Regions from separate parts of the Halobacillus sp. ABH2_015 genome, predicted to be linked through region 2. Evidence: riboswitches for the same ligand, from Rfam matches in the RefSeq annotation. Region 2 holds a riboswitch; the other holds the start of a gene.
What was found. A riboswitch is a leader RNA that binds a small molecule or an ion and turns the genes downstream of it on or off. The one in region 2 is predicted to bind lysine.

Region 1: another riboswitch for lysine. It lies ahead of dapA (4-hydroxy-tetrahydrodipicolinate synthase); the one in region 2 lies ahead of ACXAD6_RS13550 (Na+/H+ antiporter NhaC family protein).

Annotation. Positions count from the first base shown of each region.
Region 1 covers NZ_JBSWUG010000002.1:3,399,610-3,405,204, forward strand. Annotated here, with positions in the region: gene ACXAD6_RS17560 (ATP-binding protein) at 1-695, shown strand, start outside; gene ACXAD6_RS17565 (response regulator transcription factor) at 692-1,300, shown strand; gene ACXAD6_RS17570 (MFS transporter) at 1,403-2,659, opposite strand; lysine riboswitch at 3,176-3,353, shown strand; gene dapA (4-hydroxy-tetrahydrodipicolinate synthase) at 3,475-4,380, shown strand; gene ACXAD6_RS17580 (branched-chain amino acid aminotransferase) at 4,431-5,492, opposite strand.
Region 2 covers NZ_JBSWUG010000002.1:2,552,797-2,558,391, forward strand. Annotated here, with positions in the region: gene ACXAD6_RS13540 (MetS family NSS transporter small subunit) at 158-256, opposite strand; gene ACXAD6_RS13545 (sodium-dependent transporter) at 258-1,784, opposite strand; gene ACXAD6_RS13550 (Na+/H+ antiporter NhaC family protein) at 2,055-3,605, opposite strand; lysine riboswitch at 3,740-3,923, opposite strand; gene yunB (sporulation protein YunB) at 3,978-4,754, opposite strand; gene ACXAD6_RS13560 (bifunctional metallophosphatase/5'-nucleotidase) at 4,917-5,595, opposite strand, start outside.

The DNA of each region.
Region 1 (5,595 bases), 850 kb from region 2:
CTTTCACTGTCCGTTACCGCAACCAGCAGCAGGATCTTGAAAATAAGCTGGAGGACGCCAACCAGCGGATTTCCCAGCTTATGGTGATTGAAGAGCGGGAACGAATTGCCCGTGACCTCCACGACACACTCGGGCAGAAACTGTCCATGATCGGATTGAAAAGTGACCTCGCCGCCAAGCTGATGACGGCCAAGCCGGACAAAGCGCAGAAAGAAGTGGAGGATATCCAGCAAACCGCCCGCAACGCTCTCAAGGAGGTCCGGGAGATGGTTTCCAACATGCGGGGAATGAAATTGAAAGATGAACTGATCCGGGTGCAGCAGATCATCGAAGCTGCGGAAATGAAGTTCACCTATGAAGGCAACCTCGGGAATACTTCCATCCCTGCCTTAACGGAAAATGTTCTCAGCATGTGCCTGAAGGAAGCCGCCACCAATATCGTCAAACACAGCCGGGCCACCCATTGTCACGTCCAGATTGCAGCCTCTGCCATGGAGTTGACGGTCACCATCGAAGATGACGGCATCGGCCTTCCGGAAACGATGGACCCGTTCCAGGGACACGGCCTGCAGGGAATGCGGGAACGACTGGAGTTTGTAAATGGACGGCTTGATTTGGAAAGTGACCAGGGAACGAAACTGACCCTTCACATTCCCACAGTCATTCAGCAAGGGAAAAAGGAGGAACTCTTATGATTCAAATTGTCATTGCCGAGGATCAGCGCATGCTGCTCGGTGCACTCGGGGCGCTGCTTGATTTAGAAGAGGACATGGAAGTCGTCGGCCAGGCTTCCAACGGTGAAGAAGCCTGCAGCCTCGTCCGCCGTCTGAAACCGGATATCTGCATCATGGATATTGAGATGCCGGTCAAAGATGGGCTGGATGCCGCGGAAGAGTTGTATGAGGAGCCCTGCAAAGTGATCATCCTGACGACTTTTGCCCGTCCCGGTTATTTTGACCGTGCCAGAAGAGCAGGCGTCAGCGGCTATTTGTTGAAAGACAGTCCAAGTGAAGACCTGGCAACAGCCATACGTAAAATTACAGCCGGACAGCGCATCTTCGACCCTGAGCTCGTCGACCTTGCCTTCGCCGATCAAAACCCGCTCACAGAACGGGAGCGGGAAGTGATGCAGCTGATGGCGGACGGCCGAAATACGAAGGACATATCTAAAGCTTTGTTCATTACCCCCGGAACCGTCCGGAACTATGTATCTGTCATTCTGGAGAAGCTGGAGGTTTCCAACCGGATTGAAGCGATTTCCATATTCAAGGAGAAAGGCTGGTACAAAGGACAGCGCTGACGACGAGAACCGGCGTCACCAGTGTCTGTATACAGATATATGTAAAAAAGAGGGTGGTCTTCTGCATACCGGAGGATTCCCCTTTTTTTAATAGAGAGAACTTCAGTCCAGTTCGCGAAGCTCCCTGAAGCGCACATAGACAAAGAGGACATACAGCGTAACAAGTACAGATCCCCCGGCCATGATTTGATGGATCGGCACTCCTGCCGCCAGTATAAGAGAGGTCACGCCGTAGCTCACTGGAACGAGACCCATCGATGCAAGCGAAACAAGACCCATCACCCTGCCCATCATTTTTTCTTCAATGAAACTTTGAAGCACAGAGATGACCGGGATGTTGCAGATAGAGAGACAACATCCGAAGACGACGAGGCACCCAAGGCTGAACCATACCCCTTCTGTGAAGCTTAAAGCGAAAAAAGCGGCTCCGGCAGCCATGAGGGCGGTGAGACTCGTTTTCCCTCTTCTTCTTTTCAAATTAAGGATACCGATGACTACAGATCCGAGCAGCATTCCCACTGCCAGACCTGCCTCAAGAAAGCTGAAGTCAAGGGCCGTGCCATTCAGACGCTGCTTCACAAAGAGAGGCAGCCCCATCGTCATCGGCCCGACCATGAACAGATTCAATAAAATGCTCATTCCAATAATCAAGGAAAGCACACGCGAGTTTTTGACGTAGCGCACGCCTGCCTTGAAAGAGTCCCAGAACGCTTCCTCCTCCTCTCCGGCTTTCTTCTCTTCCTCCACCTTCATAAGAAAAATAAACAGACTTCCGGTAAACAGCATCCCAGCGGTGACCGTGAATACGAGCGCATAACTGCCAAAGGAAACGAGAATGCCTGCCACCATAGGCGCTAGAATGAACGACGTCTGGTTCGTCATTTGAATCACTGAATTTCCACGGGTCAATTGATCCCTGGAAATGATTGACGGTAGAACCGCCCCCTCTGCTGCCCAGAAGAACGCATCTAAAATACCAAAAGCAAACGCAAAGCCGACGAATGTCCAAAGACTGATGTCCCCGAAGAAATACCAGCAGACGAGTCCTGTTAACAGCACCCCCCGCGTGAAATCGGACAGGAACATCAGTTTCGTCCGGCTGAACCGGTCGGCGATTGTTCCACTGACAATCATAAAGACCAGCCGTGGAATACTTGCTGCCACGTACAGCACACCGAGCGAAGCTTCCAGACGAAGCTCATGGACGACATACCAGCTTTGAGTAAATAAAAAGAACGAAATACCGAAACTGGACAACAAGGCCGCTCCCCATAACAGGAGAAAATTTCTATTTCGAAAAATGGAACGCTGTTCTGCCAACGGTGTATCTTTAGAAACGGTAATGGATGAACCGGACATGACTACCCCCACCTTTTTTGTAAGTTCCTTTAAGTGTAAGGAATATCCATGTCCTTCTCGATGTGCCCGGGATGGATTCTTCCTCCGCCTGCAGACGGATTTTATAAAAGGCTCTGTTATTGCTTGGTGTTGTTATTTAACATGTGAGCTCCTATCACCCCTTTCTGTCATGGGATTTGTAGGAGGCGGCCTTGGGAATGACTCCCTTTCCGCGGGGTACCGTGAGCCTCCTCAAACTTCGTTCCCCGCGGAAAGCGGACGGTTTTCCCTGCCATCCCATGCTCTGAGTAAACAACGGACCGGACCCTTAATTCCAGACGGAGACGATTTAGTAATCGTTTAAAATATCAACAACAGACTTTAACAGAGCTTTATAAAAAAGATGAGTCGGACATCGGTGCCTGGCGACCATTTTTGTCTAATAGCATGATTTTAGCACTTCCCTGTTGTAAGCAGACGTGAATTTTGGTACTATTTTTATTAACTAAATAGTTTCTTATTTCAAATTTCATTTGAAGTAAGGATAGAGGTGCAATGACAAGAGTACGCATGTGGAGGAGAATGAGATCCATGGATGCATGCGGAAAGGGGAAATTGCCGAAGTGTACGGACTCTCATGGTCCTGAAGCTGGGTCTGATGCTCAACAGGCACAGAACTGTCATATAGGAAACTATATGGAGGGCTATCTTACGCAGGAACGGTATAAAAGTTTCTACGGCAGCATCGAAGCCCTTGATGCTGTCGTTTTTGATTTTACTGCCGTATGGCCCTCACGACCTCGAACGTACAAAATACAAGAAAAGGTGTGAGGTTAATGAACTTCGGGCAAGTACTGACAGCGATGGTGACCCCTTTTGACAACGACGAGAATATGGACCTGGAAGCAACGGGAGCTTTAGTCAACCACTTGATCGAGAACGGCAGTGACGGCCTGGTTGTCGGCGGGACGACCGGTGAATCCCCGACACTGACAACGGATGAAAAACTCCAGCTGTTTGAACACGTAGTAGAAGTTGTAAACGGCCGCGTCCCGGTCATCGCCGGTACAGGATCCAATAACACCCGCGCATCCATTGAATTGACGAAAAAAGCCGAACAGACAGGCGTGGATGCCATCATGCTTGTGACTCCTTATTACAACAAGCCGACACAGGAAGGACTGTACCAGCACTTCTCAAAAATTGCCGCAGCCACTTCCCTTCCGGTCATGCTGTACAACATTCCGGGACGCAGTGTCGTCAACATGGAACCGGAAACGATTATCCGCCTTTCTGAGATTGACAACATCGTTTCCGTAAAAGAAGCGAGCGGTGACCTGGAAGCCGCGGCGGAAATCATCCGTGAAACAGACCGTGACTTTTCGGTATACAGCGGGGAAGATTCCAACACCCTTCCGTTTGTCGCCATCGGAGGAACCGGCATCGTCTCCGTCTCCTCCCATATCATCGGGAATGAGATGCAGCAGATGATTCAGAGTTTCAGAGAAGGAGACGCCCCATTTGCCGCGCGTCTTCATCAAAAGCTTCTCCCTGTCATGCACGCTGTTTTCTCAGCGCCGAGTCCCTCCCCGGTCAAGGCGGTGTTGAATGAAATGGGCGTTCATACCGGAGGCGTCCGCCTCCCGCTCCTTCCCTTAACGGAAGAAGAGACCGCCCGCGTCATGGAGACCTACAACAGTCTTCAGCCTAAAGAAGCACCAAAAGCCCATATGGTCGGTTGACAGAAAAAAGGCTGCCGGGAACATGTTCCCGGCAGCCTTTTTCTGCTTTCTTATACTTCGATGGTCCAGCCGAAGCTGTCTTCTTTTCTTCCACGCTGAATGCCTGTAATCGTATCATACAGCTCCTGGGAGAGCGCACCGATTTCGTGGTCGTTGATCACCATTTTCTTCCCAAGCCAGTTCAACTCACCGACGGGAGAAATGACGGCCGCTGTTCCAGTTCCGAACGCTTCCTCCAGTTTTCCCTGTTCATACGCTTCATACAACTCTTCAATAGAGATGCGGCGTTCGGTCACTGGAATGTCCCATTCTTTCAGTACTTCAATGATTGATGTTCGTGTAATCCCCTGCAGAATGCTTCCGCTCAAAGCAGGGGTCACAATTTCCCCATCGATTTTAAAGAAGATGTTCATGCTGCCGACTTCTTCAATGTAGCGCTTTTCCACACCATCCAGCCAAAGGACGTCAGCATTGCCTTCCTTCGCTGCCTTCGCCTGGGCCTGATAGCCGGACGAATAGTTACCGGCGGTTTTAGCCATTCCGGTTCCGCCTTTGACGGCTCTTGTGAACTGGTCTTCCACATTAATGGTAACCGGCTTGATTCCTCCGGAGAAGTACGGACCGACCGGTGACATGATGATCATGAGCTTATACGATTTGGACGGAGCAACAGCGAGGCTCGGTTCCGTAGCGATGATGAACGGACGGATGTATAGCGAAGTTCCCTCAAATTCCGGTACCCAGTCCTTTTCCAGAGCGACAAGCTCCTTCAAGTAGCCCAGTACCTCGTCTTCATCGACAGGTGGGATGCTGAGACGGTCACCGGATAGGTTCAGGCGCTCAAAGTTCTTTTCCGGACGGAACAGCAGGACACGTCCGTCGTCTGTACGGTAGGCTTTCAATCCTTCAAATACAGTCTGCCCGTAATGGAAGATCATGGCGGCCGGATCAAGCGTCAGGGGCTCGTAAGGAACGATGCGGGGCTCGTGCCAGCCCTTCCCTTCTTCATAATCCATTACAAACATATGATCCGTGAACGTTCTTCCAAAAGGAATCTGCTCCGTTTCGGGTTTCTCCTTTTTATAGGCGGCTTCGACGATTGGTAGGGACATAGATAAGACTCCTTTTCGATTGGTTTCACCTGCCATCACAGGCGGAAATATTAGTACTCATTGTACGCCCTCCTTCAAACAAATGAAAGAGGAAGATGCTGAA
Region 2 (5,595 bases):
AGCGCAAACATTAGTTAATAGGGAGCCAGGCAGCATAACGAAAAAAAACTTGGATACCTTTATCTGCGGAAAGGGAATGATCACACTTCTTGAAAGGGCAAGTGAAACGCTCGATCATGGCAAAAACTAAAAGGCGCCGCAGATGCGGCGCCTTTGATTATTTAGCTTTTTTCACAGCGTTCGTAATGCTCGCTGCCAGACCTCCCCAGATGACAACCATTCCGATAACCATGGTAATTACTGCACCTGCTGTCATGTCAGCTTACCTCCTTTTTTTCCTCTTCGAAAGCTTTGGCGTTCCAGCGTTTAAACATCATCAACACTCCGACAATGAGGGCGAACGCTGCCACAAACCAGCCACCGAAAAGAATGAACCCATCTGCGTATCCTTCGTAGTTTCCTGTTTCTGTGTCGAATTCTTTCGCCAGGTTCGTTTTAAACAGGTCGAACATCATATATCCAAGTACGAGTGGTGTAATAAGTCCAAGGGACACTTTCCACCATGTTCCGAGACGGATATCGGATATTTCATTAGCGTGCGACTGAAAATCATTGAGCTTACGAAGGAACCAGGCAATGACTACGACTTCGACAAGCCCGACGAAAGCGACACCAAACTGGTTGATGAAATAGTCAGCAGCATCCAGGAAGAACAATCCGCCCTGCGTAGCAAACAACAGAGAGATAACGGCTGCTGTTCCGCCGCCGAAAGCGACTGCCTTCGTTCTGGAAATTCCAAATTTCTCGCTGATCCCGGCTACGTATGTCTCCGAAATGGAAATCAAGGAAGACAATCCGGCCAGCACGAGTGAAAGGAAGAACAAAAATCCGAACAATCCATTCAATGCTGGAAATTCATTAATGATCTGTGGGAAGACAACAAAGGCAAGTCCCACCCCGCCGCTAACGACTTCGTTTACAGGCACTCCACTCTGGGAAGCCATGAAGCCGAGGGCAGCGAATACTCCGATACCAGCAAGCAGTTCAAAACCTGAATTACTGAAACCGGCAATAAACGCGTTATTTGTAATATCCGATTTTTTCGGAAGGTAACTGGAATAAGTAATCATAATAGCAAAAGCAATAGAAAGACTGAAGAAAATCTGTCCATAGGCGGCGACCCATACCGAACTGTCCATAATCGCTGAGAAATTCGGCTCGAAGAAAGCCTGCAGCCCCTGTGCTGCTCCCGGAAGTGTAAGGGCTCGTATAACAATGATCATGAAAAGGACGACAAGTGTAGGAATGAAGATTTTGTTCGCAGTCTCAATTCCCTTTTTAACTCCCTTGAATAGAACTCCAAGTGTAATCGCCCACACAATAAGCAGAGGAATCAGTACACCGGGGACGAGGCTTCCGGTCTCGCCGGGATTCACAGATAACTGAAGGTAGTCACTGAACAAAAAGCCTTCGGTATCATCACCCCATGATAAATTGAACGAAAACACACTGTATGAAATGGCCCAGCCGATAATGACCGCATAATAAGTGGAAATAACAAACGCGACCAGCACACCCCACCAGCCGATCCACTCTGCTTTTCTGCTCATCCGGAAAAAGGACAACGGTGCAGATCCACGGTACTTATGACCGATGGTAAACTCCATGATCAATAGAGGAATACCTGCGGTTAGAAGAGCGAACAAGTAAGGAATAAAAAATGCTCCTCCTCCATTTTCATAAGCAACAGCTGGAAAACGCCAAATGTTCCCCAAACCAATGGCAGAACCTACGGCTGCCAGGATAAATCCGGCACGTGTACCCCATTGTGCGCGATTTTCCATGTGAAAGACCTCCCTGAGAGGAACGGTGATAAATGTCCCTCATTTTTTATTTTTCTGATTATTCTGTTTTAAATTATAACGGCAGCGCATAGGCTTGTCAAAATATTTTTAAAATTTTCAGAAAATACCAGATCAGGAAGTCTTAGGACTTAGGAATGAAATAGACAGAGGCATGCTTTCTCTGCCTTTCAGCTTGTAAAGAGATAATAAATAAAGAGGAGGAACTCCTGTTTAACAGAAGTTCCCCCTCTTTTCAACTCATCATTTTTTCTATCTTTTTTCGGGATTCAGTTTGTGAATGACCAGAGCTGTGATGAGAACAATGATAAGGGACAGCAGCAGCGGCACCCACACCTGTCCTGTAAGGCCCAGCACAACATAACCGACCGAGGCAGCCACAGCTGCAATGATGGCATATGGCAGCTGGGTCAATACGTGATCAATGTGGTTGGCTCCCGCTCCTGTGGACGAAAGGATCGTCGTATCGGAAATCGGTGAACAGTGATCACCGAACACAGAACCAGCAAGAACGGCTGAAAGGGCTGGAAGAAGGAATGCTGGATCGGTGACAGCAGCAATTTCTCCAGCGATCGGAAGCATAATTCCGAAAGTTCCCCAGGACGTTCCTGTAGATAAGGCCATAAAACCGGATAACAGGAAGATGATCAGCGGAAGATAGGCGATGTTCACATCCGCCTGACTGAACTGCTGGGCGAGATATTCCCCTGTCTGCAGGCGGCTGATAATGTCGCCGATCATCCAGGCAGCAATCAGAATGTAGATCGCCGGCAGCATCGCTTTAAACCCTTGTAGAAATACGTGCAGCAAACCGGATTTCGGTGACGGCTGCCCGACATATAAAAGCAGGGCTGTGACTACGGAAATGATCCCTCCGGCAAACAAGGAAATGTTTACGTTTGTGTTAGCAAAGATGGAAAGGATATCCGCGGTTCCTTCTGAACTTTGAATTCCTGTATAAACCATCATTCCTACTGTACCGATGATCAACGTTACAATCGGCCAGATTAAGTGGGAAATCTTCCCGTTGTCATGCTCCTTGAATTCATTGTTCAAGTCGCCGGGCACATCCCCTCTATCCGGGTTGTGAAGCTCGCCTGTATCCTTGGCTCTGTTTTCGTGCGTTTTCATCGGACCAATATCCAGACGCAGATAAATCGTCAAAAATACAAGAAGCAGTGCTGCAAATACATAGAAGTTTGCCGGGATCATAAGAACAAAAGCTTCAAAAGCCTGATAGTTCGAAATCTCATTGGCTGCAAGAATGCTTCCAATCGTTCCGATAATATAAGCTCCCCAGCTGGATATCGGTGATATGACCGTAATCGGCGCTGAAGTGGAGTCTATATAGTAGGCCAGTTTGGCTCTGGATACTTTATAGCGGTCTGTTACAGGACGTGCGACCTGTCCGACTGCAAGAGCATTAAAGTAGTCATCAATAAAAATGATGATACCTAGAATGGACGGAACGAGCTTGGCCCCTTTTCTCGTCCGGATCCTTTCAACAGCCCATTTACCGAAAGCGCGGCTGCCTCCGGAGGCCGTCATAAAGGCTGTGGCGACTCCGAGCAGAAATAAAAAGGACAAGAGATACAGATTCCCTGTGTTTAACGCCCCTTCGCTGACGAAAATACCGGCAAATATAGACCAGATCAAGCCCAGACCTGCTCCAATATCCATTTGTGTGAGCATGAATGCTCCGACGATAATCCCTATCCCAAGGGACAAGATGACGCGCCTTGTGACTAAGACAAGGATAAGCATAAGTATTGCTGGAACTAAAGAAAAGATGGTTCCTTCCATGTGTTTCCCCTCCGTATATCTTGATGTTACGGGAATGGAAGGCTACTGGTGGGTATAAAATGAGGAATAAAATAAAAAAACAATGACAGAAAATAATCCATCACTGTCTGCAGACAACTTGATTATCCTCCATTTCGATCAGTAGCGCCCCATGCACCCAAAAGCATGCATGACAGTGTATGCCTTCTTCAGGTATACACCAGCGTGTCAAAACTTGACGTGTTCAGCCACACTTCGGCAGGCCTTCCCTTTCACTAATGATCCCGGCTTGTCAAACTCCCATCAGCTACTCATGATGCCTGCGCCTCTACCTCACCGATCTGATAAGGTCACGCATATTCAGTTCTTTGGTATTGTATCAGTGACCGGCCATTATTGCAAGGGCTCCATAGGAAGGGAGAACGAAGGGTTCCCGCCGTCACCTCCGGACATGCCTCCGAAATATTCCGGTACTTCCCCGAGAATCGTAGCCTGGTCGATTGGAATATTGTTGGTGACGACCGTCGTTTCTGTGGAAAAAGGGATGACGATTCGAACATTTACCTCAAAGTGGATGGTCAATTCAAACAAGGCGGCATTGATTCCGTATTCCGTCATTTCAATATCTACTTCAGACTGAACATCTCCAATGACACGCAGCTGTACAGGCACCTTGGGTCCAAGGTTGGCAAGCAGACTGTTGTTGGTAGCCATCCCAATCGGAAGTTCAATGAGTGTTGCGGGCTGTTCCCCCTGCTCTTCCGGAGTCCGATCCGGGTCGAGGTCCGGTTCCAGTGTCGTATCTTCCATCGGCAGTTCACCAAGCTCCATCCGCTTCAGGAAATTTTGGACCCTGATGGTTGTATCCCGGAGAGCTCGGTTGACAAGCACAGAGTTCCATCCCATATAAACGACATTTCCCTGATCATCTTTTTCCATCTTAACCAAGTCATTAAATTGCAGGTCTTCTGCAATCTGTTTGCTTACAGCTTCATTAATGGCATCTCTTGCCAGCTGCTGGGCTTTTGTTTCAGCAATCTCGACCAGCGCCGGCGTCACCCCTCTGTTGATATACCAGAGACTCAGCACCGTGAAAAGGGCGAAAAACAACAGGCTGATGACAATCCGCCTGCCTATGGTGGATCGTTTAGTCACTCGGTTTTTAGGCATACAGGCACCCTCCCCCTCTATATATATGAGGAGCGCCCTTTCTCTAATCACCAAAGATAGTCCCTTTCGCAGAAATACAGGATATCTTTATACATCTCATACAGCACAGGAAGACAATAAAATAATCCCCCTGCCGCTTTCTTTCCCGGCAGGGGGATCATTTTATTTTTTCAGTTCTTTTTTCAGTAAATCCCTTAAGAGTTCCGGCATAAAATACTGCTTCGTTTCTGCATAAGCAATTTCCGGGAAGAAACGACCGAACGTAAATGTGTCTGCTGTAGCAAAGCTGTACGTCTGATCGTATTCCACAGGCTTGCCTTTGTACAGCACTTGAACGACACGCTCTTCTCCGTCCTCATCCAGCCTTCGTTCAATATCAACGCCGGCAAAAACCATTCTGCCTATAACTTCTCCTCTGAAACCGAACCCTTTCAGACGGATTTCCGTCAGCTTCTTCGTATGAGCCGCCCGGATGACTTCAAGAAGTTCATCTCCTCTTAACTCCACCCTGCATGGATTCATCGGATGCGGACAGATCCGGTGAACGTCCTCATACGTAATATCCCCGGCCGGCAGATGGTCAAGAAGAACGCCAGCATTCAACATGGCTATATCAGATGAAGTCCATGTGCGGAGCTGCTCCGTAAGTCTGGACATAAGCGGACTGTCCTGGAACCAGGCAATATGCATCGGCTCTTTCAAATAGGCTACAGGGGTTTCCAGACGGCGTACAGCCTCCCCGCGGATCCACCTTAAGTATTCGGTCACCTGATCGTCTTTTCTCATCTGCTCTGTAGGGACCGCATAAGCTTCTTTCCTGGTGATTTCACCGGCCTCGCAG